DNA from 3 places in the Tatumella citrea genome. Region 3 is predicted to be linked to each of the others. Evidence: predicted binding sites of a transcription regulator. Region 3 holds the regulator's gene; each other region holds the start of a gene.
What was found. Region 3 encodes PurR, which represses purine synthesis genes. Its sites were predicted from a motif close to CANGCAAACGTTTGCNTG; they were not measured.
Positions count from the first base shown of each region.

Region 1: a site for PurR is predicted at 2,489-2,506, ahead of carA (glutamine-hydrolyzing carbamoyl-phosphate synthase small subunit). Genes of this name have one in related genera too.
Region 2: a site for PurR is predicted at 2,702-2,719, ahead of purT (formate-dependent phosphoribosylglycinamide formyltransferase). Genes of this name have one in related genera too.

Region 1 covers NZ_CP015579.1:3,479,740-3,484,025, forward strand. Annotated here, with positions in the region: gene carB (carbamoyl-phosphate synthase large subunit) at 1-1,103, opposite strand, end outside; gene carA (glutamine-hydrolyzing carbamoyl-phosphate synthase small subunit) at 1,118-2,266, opposite strand; gene dapB (4-hydroxy-tetrahydrodipicolinate reductase) at 2,724-3,539, opposite strand; gene ispH (4-hydroxy-3-methylbut-2-enyl diphosphate reductase) at 3,771-4,286, opposite strand, start outside.
Region 2 covers NZ_CP015579.1:2,254,594-2,258,879, reverse strand. Annotated here, with positions in the region: gene A7K98_RS10785 (nucleobase:cation symporter-2 family protein) at 1-932, shown strand, start outside; gene A7K98_RS10780 (nucleoside deaminase) at 929-1,411, shown strand; gene purT (formate-dependent phosphoribosylglycinamide formyltransferase) at 1,476-2,657, opposite strand; gene A7K98_RS10770 (S9 family peptidase) at 2,861-4,286, shown strand, end outside.
Region 3 covers NZ_CP015579.1:1,836,313-1,840,598, reverse strand. Annotated here, with positions in the region: gene A7K98_RS08780 (Grx4 family monothiol glutaredoxin) at 1-241, opposite strand, end outside; gene A7K98_RS08775 (C40 family peptidase) at 604-1,404, shown strand; gene cydH (cytochrome bd-I oxidase subunit CydH) at 1,680-1,769, opposite strand; gene purR (HTH-type transcriptional repressor PurR) at 2,045-3,070, shown strand; gene punR (DNA-binding transcriptional activator PunR) at 3,080-3,982, opposite strand; gene punC (purine nucleoside transporter PunC) at 4,087-4,286, shown strand, end outside.

The sequences.
Region 1 (4,286 bases), 1.6 Mb from region 3:
GCAAATTTTTCAAAGTTAAAGCGAGGAATCTTAGTCACGACATAGTCAATTGAAGGTTCAAATGACGCCGGAGTCTGGCCACCGGTAATATCGTTCATCAGTTCATCGAGGGTATAACCTACTGCCAGTTTGGCGGCGATCTTCGCAATCGGAAAGCCGGTTGCTTTCGAGGCCAGAGCTGAAGAACGTGAAACCCTTGGGTTCATTTCAATAACAATCAGACGGCCATTCTCAGGGTTCACCGAGAACTGCACGTTTGACCCGCCAGTTTCTACACCAATTTCACGCAGTACTGCCAGCGAGGCATTACGCATGATTTGGTACTCTTTGTCGGTCAGGGTCTGAGCTGGTGCTACAGTGATTGAGTCACCGGTGTGAATACCCATCGCATCGAAGTTTTCGATAGAACAAACAATGATACAGTTATCATTCTTGTCACGAACCACTTCCATCTCATACTCTTTCCAGCCAATCAGCGACTCATCAATCAGCAGCTCGTTAGTCGGAGAGAGATCCAGCCCGCGTTCACAAATCTCTTCAAATTCTTCGCGGTTATAAGCAATACCGCCACCGGTGCCACCCATAGTAAAGGAAGGACGGATGATGCACGGGAAACCGACCTCTTCAGCAACCTTTAAGGCTTCTTCCATAGTGTGGGCAATGCCGGAACGCGCGGTGTCGAGTCCGATACTTTTCATTGCTGTATCAAAACGGCGGCGATCTTCTGCTTTATCAATAGCATCTGCCGTTGCACCAATCATGGTGACGCCGAATTCTTCCAGTACGCCGTGCTTTTCCAGTTGCAGTGCACAGTTCAGAGCTGTCTGGCCACCCATTGTTGGCAATACTGCATCCGGACGCTCTTTCTCGATAATCTTACGTACCACTTCCCAGTGGATTGGCTCAATATAGGTGGCGTCCGCCATATCCGGGTCAGTCATGATGGTTGCCGGGTTTGAGTTCACCAGCACCACACGATAACCTTCTTCACGCAATGCTTTACACGCCTGAGCACCGGAGTAGTCGAATTCACACGCCTGGCCAATCACAATTGGGCCGGCACCAAGGATCAGGATGGTTTTTATGTCTGTACGTTTTGGCATTTATTGGCTCCTGATTACCTTTTACCGGAACGGAAAGTGTTAATTAAATCGATGAAGTGGTCGAACAGCGGTGCCGCATCATGCGGTCCCGGGCTCGCTTCCGGGTGCCCCTGGAAACTAAACGCAGGTTTATCTGTCCGGTGAATCCCTTGCACAGTATGGTCAAACAGGGATTTGTGGGTCACACGCAGGCATTCAGGCAGATTCTGCTCATCGACAGCAAAACCGTGGTTCTGCGCGGTGATCATCACGACATTACGGTCCAGATCTTTCACCGGATGGTTTCCGCCGTGATGTCCCAGCTTCATTTTCACCGTTTTAGCGCCACTGGCCAGAGCCAGCAACTGATGTCCAAGACAGATACCAAATACCGGAATATCAGTCGTCAGGAATTGTTTGATTGCGCTGATTGCGTAATCACAAGGTTCCGGGTCACCAGGACCATTCGATAAGAAGATACCGTCCGGATTCATTTTTAAAACTTCATCTGCTGATGTTTTGGCCGGAACTACAGTCAGTCGGACACCACGATCAACCAGCATACGCAGGATATTGCGTTTAGCACCAAAGTCATAAGCCACTACGTGATAAGGCAATTCGCTCTCATCTTTTGCCGCCGGCAGTTCATTCTCCAGCGTCCAGCTACCCTGCTGCCATGCATACGTCTTATCCGTCGTTACTTCTTTCGCCAGATCCATCCCTTTCAGACCAGGGAAACTTTTCGCCTGCTGCAGTGCATCGGCCACATCCGGATTATCACCGGCAATAATGCAGCCATTCTGAGCACCTTTTTCGCGTAATAAGCGGGTCAGCTTACGGGTGTCGATATCGGCAATAGCAACAATATTGTGACGGGAAAGATAGGCTGAGAGGTCTTCGGTACTGCGGTAATTACTGGCAATCAATGGCAGGTCTCGGATGACTAATCCCTGAGCATGAACCTGAGATGATTCTTCGTCTGCGGGATTGGTACCAACATTACCGATATGGGGATAAGTAAGAGTGACGATCTGGCGGGAATAGGAAGGATCAGTAAGGATTTCTTGATAACCGGTCATTGACGTGTTGAAAACGACCTCTCCCACTGCCGACCCACATGCCCCAATGGCCCGACCGTGGAACTCGGTTCCGTCTTCCAGAACCAGGATTGCTGACTTTGTCAAAACTTCCTCCAGGGAATAAATAGTCACTATACCTGCATATTAATTCATGAATAGCACCTGAATCAATCCAAAAAACACCTTTCAGGTCGATTTTTGGCAAATTGGGCGCATTCTAATGAGCGTCATGCACTATGTCCAGTCTGAAAGCCAATAATATTGTTTTTTTTAACGCACTGAAGCTAAAAATCTAATGACAGCTGCAAAAATGGTGGATTAATAGCGCATTAAAACGATTGCCTGACAAGGAGCATAGCACAGATGCTAAAAAAGCGACTTTTCAGACCAAATGGTCCGAAATTCATGTCTGAGACGGGGATAAAAAACAGGTTATCGTCATAAAATGACAGTTAAATGAAGAAAATAAAACCAGTGGTCTGTATTTAAAAAATTAGGAGGGATTAAAAAATCCCTCCATCACAATCAATTACTTACTGATTGCCATTCACATCACAACACTTTACAAGTCATTTAATGACAGCACATCACGCATGTCATAAAGACCATTTTCATGAGACACAACCCATTCAGAGGCTTTAACTGCCCCTTTTGCAAAAGTCATTCTACTGGAAGCCTTATGAGTAATTTCTACCCGCTCACCAATATCTGCAAACATAGCCGTATGCTCACCGACAATATCTCCGGCTCGTACCGTGGCAAAGCCGATAGTCTGCGCCTTACGCTCACCTGTATGACCTTCACGACTGTACACTGCATGTTCTGCAAGCTTCCAGTCCATAGCTTCTGCTATTGATTCGCCCATCGCCAGTGCGGTACCTGAAGGCGCATCGACTTTATGGCGGTGATGCGCTTCAGTAATTTCTATATCACTGTATTCACCCATCACCTTCGCTGCTTTTTCCAGCAATTTAAGCACAAGATTTACACCAACGCTGAAATTGGCCGCAAAAACAATCGGGACATGCTGGCTGGCAGAACGAATAGCCTGCTTGCCGGCTTCGTCAAACCCGGTAGTACCAATCACCATCGCTTTTTTATGATTTTGACAAAACTCAAGGTACTCAAGTGTGGCTTCCGGACGAGTAAAATCGATCAGGACATCGAAATCATCTTTCACCTTCAGAAGATTGTCGGTTACCAATACTCCTGTTTTGCTGGCACTTGCCAGCTCGCCAGCATCACACCCCACTAAAGAAGAACCCTGACGAACCACTACTGCGCCAAGGCTGGCACCGCTCGCCAGCAAGGTGGCTTCGATTAACTGGCGACCCATTCTTCCTGAGGCTCCGACAATACCTATTCGGATGTTTTTCATAACTATTCATTCCTGTACGTGTGCATAAAATGCCGGCTCAGAGTAACCAGCCTCGTAAGCGGGCACCAGTAAAATAAAGCATCATTAGAATTTCAGTGGAATATGAGGATATTATCAGCAAAAACAATGAGACGTGAAGCCGGTGGCACTCAGAAACAAATACCACCGGTAAAAACAGATCAGCTATAGCTGAAGTTCCGCAGCACGAGAGCCGGCTGCAGGAACGTGGGATTATTCAACTTCTTTAATATCAACCCGAAGCTCTTTTGGCACTTCAAAAACAATGTTTTCTTCGCGACCAATCAGCTCTATTGCCGCTTCACCACCAAACTCACGCAACCTGGCAATCACCTGCTGAACCAGGATATCCGGCGCTGAAGCGCCTGCAGTAACCCCGACACAGCTGACGCCTTCCAGCCAGCTCTCGCGAATATCTTCGGCTGAATCAATCAGTTTGGCCAGTTTACCCGCTCGTTGTGCCAGTTCGGCCAGCCGGTTAGAGTTAGAAGAATTCTTCGACCCGACCACCAGAATAACCTCTGCACGATCAGAGAGATGTCTTACAGCTTCCTGGCGATTGGTGGTGGCGTAACAGATATCATCTTTACGTGGGCCTATAATGGCAGGGAAACGCTCACGCAACGCATCGATAATCTCTGAAGTATCGTCAACAGATAAGGTCGTCTGAGTCATAAAGCTCAGATTAGATTCATCTTTAATTTTCAGTCTGAACACATCCTCAGGAGA
Region 2 (4,286 bases), 420 kb from region 3:
GCTGCGTGATTACTATTATTGGAATCTCACTCATTCCTGCTGCCGCGATATGGCTCGGCGGGGGTAATCCCGGGGCTCCGGATTTTGCCGCTCCGAAATATCTTCTGGTCGGTGGGGTGACTCTGATACTCACCCTTTGTCTGTATTGTAAGGGCCGTGGGTTGTTGCGTAACCTGAGCACATTGCTGGGCATGCTGGCCGGTACAGTGGTGGCGATTCCGTTAGGCATGACACATTTTGCTGCCGTGGCTGAGGCGTCCTGGCTGGGAATCAGCACTCCGTTCAGTTTCGGAATGCCTCAGTTCTCCTTAACGCCAGTGCTGGTTGCCTGCCTGTCGATGGTGATTGTTATGACTGAAACCACCGGGAATGTGTTGCTGATTGACCGCCTGATGGGGCAAAAAACAACACCGACTCGCCTGGCTGATACTTTACGGGCCGATGGGTTATCCACCATCGTTGGAGGATGTCTGAACAGCTTTCCGTATAACGCATTCTCTCAGAATGCCGGACTGCTGATGCTGACCCGGGTCTACAACCGAAAAGTGCTCACCATTGCCGGTATCATTCTTATCGTATTGGGCGTTTTCCCTAAAGTCGGTGCTGTGGTAGCCACTATCCCACGGCCGGTTTTGGGAGGTGTCGGTATTCTGATGTTTGGAATGACGCTGGTCGCAGGAATACAGGAACTGTGCCGCGCAGGATGTGAAAAAGAGAAAAATGCGCTGATTATCGCGACATCGGTCAGTGTTGGTACATTACCGGTGGCATTTCCAGGTCTGTTTAATGGTCTGCCTGCATCGCTTAAGTTACTGCTGGACAGTGGTATTTTTATCGGGGGCTTCACCGCAGTTCTGCTTAACGCCGTAATTAATGGCAGTGGTAAACAGGATGAGAATGGTATCGAAAAAACAGGGAGCAGCAGAGTATGAAAGCGACACATCCACAAATGATTCGGTTCCTCCGCCTGTCAAACGATGTAGGCAGGCGCGCGATGGCAATGGGCAATCATCCGTTTGGTGCCGTGCTGGTGGCCCCGGATAATCAGACAGTGTTAATGACACAATGTAATATTGATACGGTAAACCACGCGGAATCCACACTGGCGCGTATTGCTGCTGCAAACTATCCGGCTGACTATCTCTGGAACTGCACGCTATACACCGCAGTAGAGCCCTGTTGTATGTGTGCAGGAACCATTTACTGGGCAAACATTGGAAATGTAGTCTTTGGGATGTCAGAACAGAGCTTACTGGAATGCACCGGCAGCCATCCCCAAAACCCGACAATGAGTTTAGCGGCAGAAGAGGTCTTCAGGCATGGTCAGAAGGCGATAGTACTTACCGGTCCATTCAAAGAATTAGAAGAAGAAACGCATCAACTACAGAGTGAGTTCTGGCAGAGCAGATAATTAAGCAGAAGAGACAGCGGATAGTGCCGACACAATGGCATTATCCGCTGAACTAAAGGGCAGGTTACTTCCCGGTTACGCTGACTGCTTTGGCAGCAGTAATCGCGCGGCTTACCGCTTCATCAGTGGTTTCGCCCGTGGCTAAAGCAACACCAAGCCGACGACGACCTTCAATTTCAGGTTTGCCGAACAAACGTAATTGTAAGCCGGCCCCTAGTGCCTGTTCTACCGATGAAAAACGAACGTCCTGGCTGGTTAACTCAGGCAGTATTACCGCGGATGCTGACGGGCCATACTGACGAACGCCTCCGACCGGTAAGCCAAGGAAAGCACGAACGTGCAGTGCAAACTCTGACAGGTCCTGAGAAATCAGCGTTACCATTCCGGTATCATGCGGGCGAGGAGAGACTTCGCTAAAGATGACCTCATCACCACAGACAAACAACTCAACCCCAAACAGACCATAACCGCCGAGTGCCTTAACCACTGACTCTGCAATTTGTTGCGCTCGTTGTAATGCTAAGTCACTCATGGCCTGAGGTTGCCATGATTCACGGTAATCACCGTCTTCCTGGCGGTGGCCGATAGGGGCGCAGAAATGAATGCCGTCGACCGCATGTACGGTAAGCAACGTAATTTCGAAATCAAACTTAACTACGGCCTCGACGATAACCCGCCCGGCACCGGCACGGCCGCCTTGCTGGGCGTACTGCCAGGCTTTCTCCAGACCGGATGCATCACGGATAAAACTCTGTCCTTTACCTGAAGAGCTCATCACCGGTTTTACAATGCACGGAAAGCCGATTTCATTGGCGGCATCGACAAACGCCTGCTGACTGTCAGCGAAGCGATAGCCGGAAGTCGGTAGGGCCAGTTCTTCGGCAGCCAGACGACGGATACCTTCCCGGTTCATCGTCAGCTTAGCTGCACGGGCAGTAGGAACAACATGCACACCCTGTTGTTCGAGTTCCAGTAACTTATCTGTGGCAATAGCTTCAATTTCCGGAACTACATAATCAGGTTTTTCTTTAGCAATAATTGCCGCCAGAGCTTCGCCATCCAGCATATTGATGACATAGCTACGATGTGCCACATGCATTGCCGGCGCATCTGCATAGCGGTCAACCGCGATGACTTCCACGCCAAGCCGCTGGCATTCCAGTGCGACTTCTTTCCCCAGTTCACCTGAGCCCAATAACATGACACGTGTTGCTGACGGACGCAGTGCAGTTCCGAGAGTTACCATTATTTCCACCCGTTAATTCTGTTCAAAAACTGCCGCACAGTATAAAGGAAAACGATTGCGCAGGCATTAGCAGGCGATTTCTTTTTTATAATGGTAAAGTCCTATTCTGAGACAGGTGAGCACTACGGTGACAGTGTCACTTAAAGCCTGCTATGACCGGTGTTTTTCCGGCGGACTGCGACCAATTTTTCAGGACAGATGCTATGACAATTCCAAAAGCGGCAAAACATCCTCATACGATGGTGATGCACGGTGATATCAGGACCGATGACTACTACTGGTTACGGGATGATGAAAGAACCCGTCCGGAAGTACTGGATTATCTGCGACAGGAAAATGACTATTGTCAGCAGCAACTGGCCCCGCTGAAAGCACTGGAAGAGGCGCTTTACCAGGAAATGGTTGCTCGTATTCCCCCGAAAGATCACTCGGTGCCTTATCTGAAGAATGGCTTTTTGTATCAGCAGCGTTTTGAAGCAGGGGGCGAATACCCGTTATGGTATCGCGCCCGGGAAACTACCCAGGGTGAACCACGCTGGCAGTGTCTGATTGATTGCAATAAAAGAGCGGAAGGACATCCGTTCTATAGTCTTGGGGCGCTGGATATCACCACGGATAATTCTCTGATGGCGGTGGCGGAAGATTTCCTTTCACGGCGTCAGTATGAAATCCGTCTGTATGATTTGCGTGAGAAACGCTGGTTTCCGGAAGTACTGGAGGGCGTTTCTCCTTCACTAATGTGGGCCAATGATGGTCGTACTTTATTTTACGTCCGTCAGGATCCTGAAACCCTGCTGCCCTGGCAGGTATGGCGCCATGAAGCGGGTACCTCCGTGGACCAGGACCAGCTGGTATATCAGGAAGATGATGACAGCTTTTACGTCAGTCTCGGGAAAACAACTTCAGAAGACTTCATTGAAATTATCATCGACAGTACCACAACCAGCGAAATCTGGCTGGTGGATGCCAGCCTTCCTCATTCCGCGCCTGAGTGCTTTCTGCCTCGCCGTGAAGGGCATGAATACGGGCTGGATCATTACCAGCAGCAATTCTATATCCGTTCAAACGCGGCAGGTATTAACTTTGCCCTGTACAGCGCCGAACAGTCACAACGTGATGAAGCACAGTGGAAAACACTGATACCCGTCAGAGAACACAGAGTGCTGGAAGATTTTCAGGTGTTTCGTGACTGGCTGGTGACAGAGGAACGGGAGAACGGCTTAAGTTGTCTGTCGCAATATCACCGTTTCCGTGATGAGCAGCGGCTGATCAGTTTTGATGATCCGACCTATGTGACCTGGCTCGGTTACAATCCGTCACCGGAAACTTCGCAGCTGCGTTACGGATATTCTTCAATGACTACCCCGGCAACCACCTATCAGCTCGATCTTGACAGTGGTGAGCGAAAGACGCTGAAACAGAGCACGGTGAAAGGTTTTTCAGCCGATAAGTATCACAGTGAGTACCTCTGGTTGACAATGGATGATGGCTGTCAGGTTCCGGTATCACTTGTTTACCGTAAAGACCTGTTCCGGCACGGAGAAAATCCATTGCTGGTTTACGGATACGGCGCTTATGGCAGCAGTATGGATGCGGATTTCAGTAGCAGCCGTCTTAGCCTGCTTGACC
Region 3 (4,286 bases):
CTACCAGCTCCCCGTCAACCCAAAGTTGTGGGAAGGTTGGCCAGTTTGCATATTTTGGTAATTCGGCACGAATGTCCGGATTCTGCAGAATATCCACATAGGCAAAACGTTGCCCGCAGGCAGAAAGCGCCTGAACTGCCTGAGCTGAGAAACCACAGCTTGGTAATTTAGGAGAACCTTTCATGTACAGCAGAATAGGGTTTTCAGAAATCTGAGTCTGAATTTTTTCGAGAGTGCTCATAGTACTTCCTTCGGGACAAAACGACATGTTTTGTTATTGTAGCGATATCAACCCGCCAGTGAAAACGACATTTTTCATCTGCTACATAAAAGTTCAGTTATATGGCATTTAGCGTTAAACCAGTAACAACTGCGGGATGAAAAAAACAGTCGCCTGAAACTTCATCAGTAAAATGTGACTTAATTAACTGTTTACGCTCAATTTTACGTCAAAAAACTTCTCGTAACAGATTCCGGAAAAAAGACCTTAACATTTCATAAATTTCTGGATTAGAATGATTTTGGGGCTGACTGAAAGGTCAGATGTTATTTTTTTATTTTGTCCGTATTTTTTCAGGACATTTAACCTGTAACCTGACAACTATGCGTCTACTGATCACGCTTTTTATTTTGGCTTTAGCACAGCTTTTTTTCAATGTCGCAGAGGCTTCGCCTCGAACTGCGGTTAATGCCACTTTTCATAAAACCACCCGTAAAGCAGTGACTGAAGAAGATGCCCGCCGTAAACGAAGGCCTATTAAGACGACCAGTACCCGACATAAAGCCCGCCAGCCCCTGATTCACCGGGTTAAACACTTCACCAGTCAGCGTAAAGTTAAAAACAGTCGTACGGCTAAAGAATCCCGTCATCTGGCAAAGAATCACACGCCGGAAACTAAAAAATATGGTCGTCATCGCCCCGCAGCTAAAAAGACGACACGCCACCCTTCTGCCACACTGGCCGCTATCCGGATGAGCAAACAGCACCGTCTGCGTTATCAGAAAGCGCGTGCAACAGCGATGGTGAAACTGATGGATCAGTTAGGGAAGCCTTATCAGTGGGGAGGAACTTCTCCAAAATCCGGATTTGACTGCAGTGGTCTGGTTTATTATGCCTACAAAGACCTGGTAAATTTCAAAATACCCCGTACCGCCAACGAAATGTACCATCTGCGTGATGCTGCACCGGTAAAACGTGATGAGCTGGAAAAAGGTGATCTGGTATTCTTCCGTATCCACCGCCATGGCGCTGCAGACCATGTAGGCGTTTATCTGGGTGATGGCAAATTTATTCAGTCACCACGTACCGGTAAAGACATCCAGATTACGGCTCTGAGCAATGAATACTGGCAACGTCACTACATTGGCGCGCGCCGCATGGTAACCCCGAGTACCGTCCGTTAATTAGTCATCCTGCTCGGTACAGACTGCACCCCAAACGCTGGTTATCCTGCGAACTAAGGTGCAGTTTTTTTATGCTGACAGATATCTGTCATGCCACTGCCCTTATTCTGCTGGCTTACCCAAAAAATCGTAAATCTCTCCTGGTCCTCACACGTATCCGTTAATTGCATTTTTTGTAGCTTAAAAGCAAAAACCGGCGCGGGAAGTATCCGGTACCGGTTTTGATAACAGCATATGGCTGACCGGGCGCGGTCAGTCGGGCCAGCAGGCTAACATTAATGCAGGATGGCGGTAAAACTGAAGGCCATAATCATCAGCAACGCTACAACTGTAGTGGTCAGTGCAAGCTTAAGATCGGTATCCATCAGAACTCCTTTAGGCACACTAATTGTGGGGTAATAGTTATATTCCCATACTGCTGCGCAAAAATCTCGTTTTATTGCAGCAGCCTTGTTAGAATTGCCGGTCTTTGTTGCGCAACCTCCTCAGCTGCTGGTTTTATATCCGGCTTTCTTCGCAGGACTCTCCTCTGGCCTTCGGGTTCATTTTAATGACGAGACAGTGAAACGCTGAGCTGACGCAAACGATTAACCTATAAAAAATCAATATCTTATTTTTTTAAACCAGGAGTACTCACTGAATGGCAACTATTAAAGACGTGGCAAAACGCGCCGGTGTTTCAACCACCACCGTGTCCCATGTCATTAATCAGACCCGTTTTGTTGCGGAAAACACACGGAAAGCGGTCTGGGAAGCAATAAACGAGTTGCACTACTCCCCCAGTGCAGTCGCCAGAAGCCTTAAGGTCAATAACACCAAGACGCTGGGCTTACTCTCGACAACACTCGAAGCGCCTTACTTTGCTGAAATCATTGAAGCTATCGAAAAAAAATGTTTTGACCATGGCTACACACTGATTCTGGGTAATGCTCATAACGATTTGCAAAAGCAACGCGCATATTTAGCCATGATGGCGCGCAAACGTGTTGATGGATTACTGGTGATGTGTGCCGAATATCCGCAGGAGTTGCTGGATATGCTGGAAGAAAACCGCAATATCCCGATGGTCGTGCTGGACTGGGGAGTTTCACAGGGTGACTTTACCGACACCGTGCTGGATAACGCTTTTCATGGTGGATATATGGCCGGTCGCTACCTGATTGAGCGCGGTCATCGTGATATTGGTTGTATTCCGGGACAAATGGAAAGAAACACCGGTGGTGGCCGGTTGGCAGGCTTTCTGAAAGCTCTGGAAGAGGCTGGAATCTCACATCGTGAGGAGTGGACTGTTCAGGGGAATTTCGAACCAGAGTCCGGTTATCAGGCGATGCAGAAAATACTTGCGCAACCGCAACTCCCGACAGCCGTTTTTTGTGGCGGGGATATTATGGCCATGGGAGCCATTTGCGCCGCCGATGAACAGGGACTGCGCGTTCCCCAGGATATTTCTATTATTGGTTATGATAACGTGCGCAACTCGCGTTATTTCACCCCGGCACTGACTACAGTTCACCAGCCAAAGAGTGAGTTAGGCGAAAAAGCGCTGGAGATGTTACTGGATCGTATAGTGAATAAACGTGAAGATCCGCAAACCCTTGAAATCCATCCGACCCTGATTGAACGTCGTTCGGTCGGCGACGGTCCGTTCCGTGACTATCGCCGGTAAGTCCCCGGTTCACTCCCTGAGCCATTCATGGTTCAGGGTGGCAGTGTCCCCCAGGTAATCAAGTAACCATCGCAATGCCGGAGAAATACGCTGTTCTGCCCAGCTTACACAGCAGGGACTTTCCGGAAACGGCGCCGGCAGTTTTAGTTCTTTTACTTTTTCGCTCTCTAGTAACGGCCGTGCCAGATGCCCTGGCACCATTGCCACGCATAATCCTGCCCGAACGCAATCCAGACCGGTTTGCCAGTCCGGCACAGTCATTCGCCGTTGATTATCCAGTGTCCAGGTCATCCTTCGTGGCAGTTCCCTGGAGGTATCTTCCAGCACCAGTGATGGCCATGCCCGAAGCTGCTCCTCTCCCGGATGGGTTTCAGCTGCCAGTGGATGATCAGCACTGACAATACACCGCCAGTTCAGACGCCCCATATCCTGGAAAGCGAAACGTCCGGCGACCGGGATTGCCTGGGTCGCACCAATCGCCATATCAACGCGTCCTGCGGCCAGTGCGTCCCAGACACCGTTAAACACCTCTTCGCGAATATGCAGCTCTACATCGGGAAAGTGGCGATAAAAATCGATGGTCAGTTGCTGCATCCTGGAACGTTTTACAATACAGTCCACCGCAATACTCAGTTCACCGCGCCAGCCATTTGCCAGTTGTTGGCACTGACGTCGGGTTTCCTGCATTTTTTTGATAATCCCCCGACCTTCACGAACAAAATGTTCACCTGCGGCCGTCAGTATCACATCGCGGTGTTGTCGTTCGAATAACTCAACTGCCAGCCACTCCTCCTGTTGTCGGACGGTATAACTGATCGCAGATGGCACCCGGTGCAACTCCCTGGCTGCTGCACTAAAGCTGCCATTTCTTGCCACTGCATCCACGACTTCCAGTGCATATTCTGACCACATAGCGACCTTTCAATTTTTTTCACAGTTGATTGCAAATATTAACGGTTCACAACTCCCGGTGCACCCTTTTAAACTCTTTGCGCACATTTTCACAGGGAGGAGCAATGCGTCATCCGGTCATTTTTTTAGTTTATCTGTCACTACTGAGTATGCTGGGATTCCTGGCTACAGACATGTATCTGCCCGCTTTTGAAGCGATGAAACAGGATCTGAATACTGACGCAGGAGTCATCAGCGCCAGTCTTAGCCTGTTCCTGGCTGGCTTTGCCTGCGCACAACTGTTCTGGGGACCGTTGTCGGATAA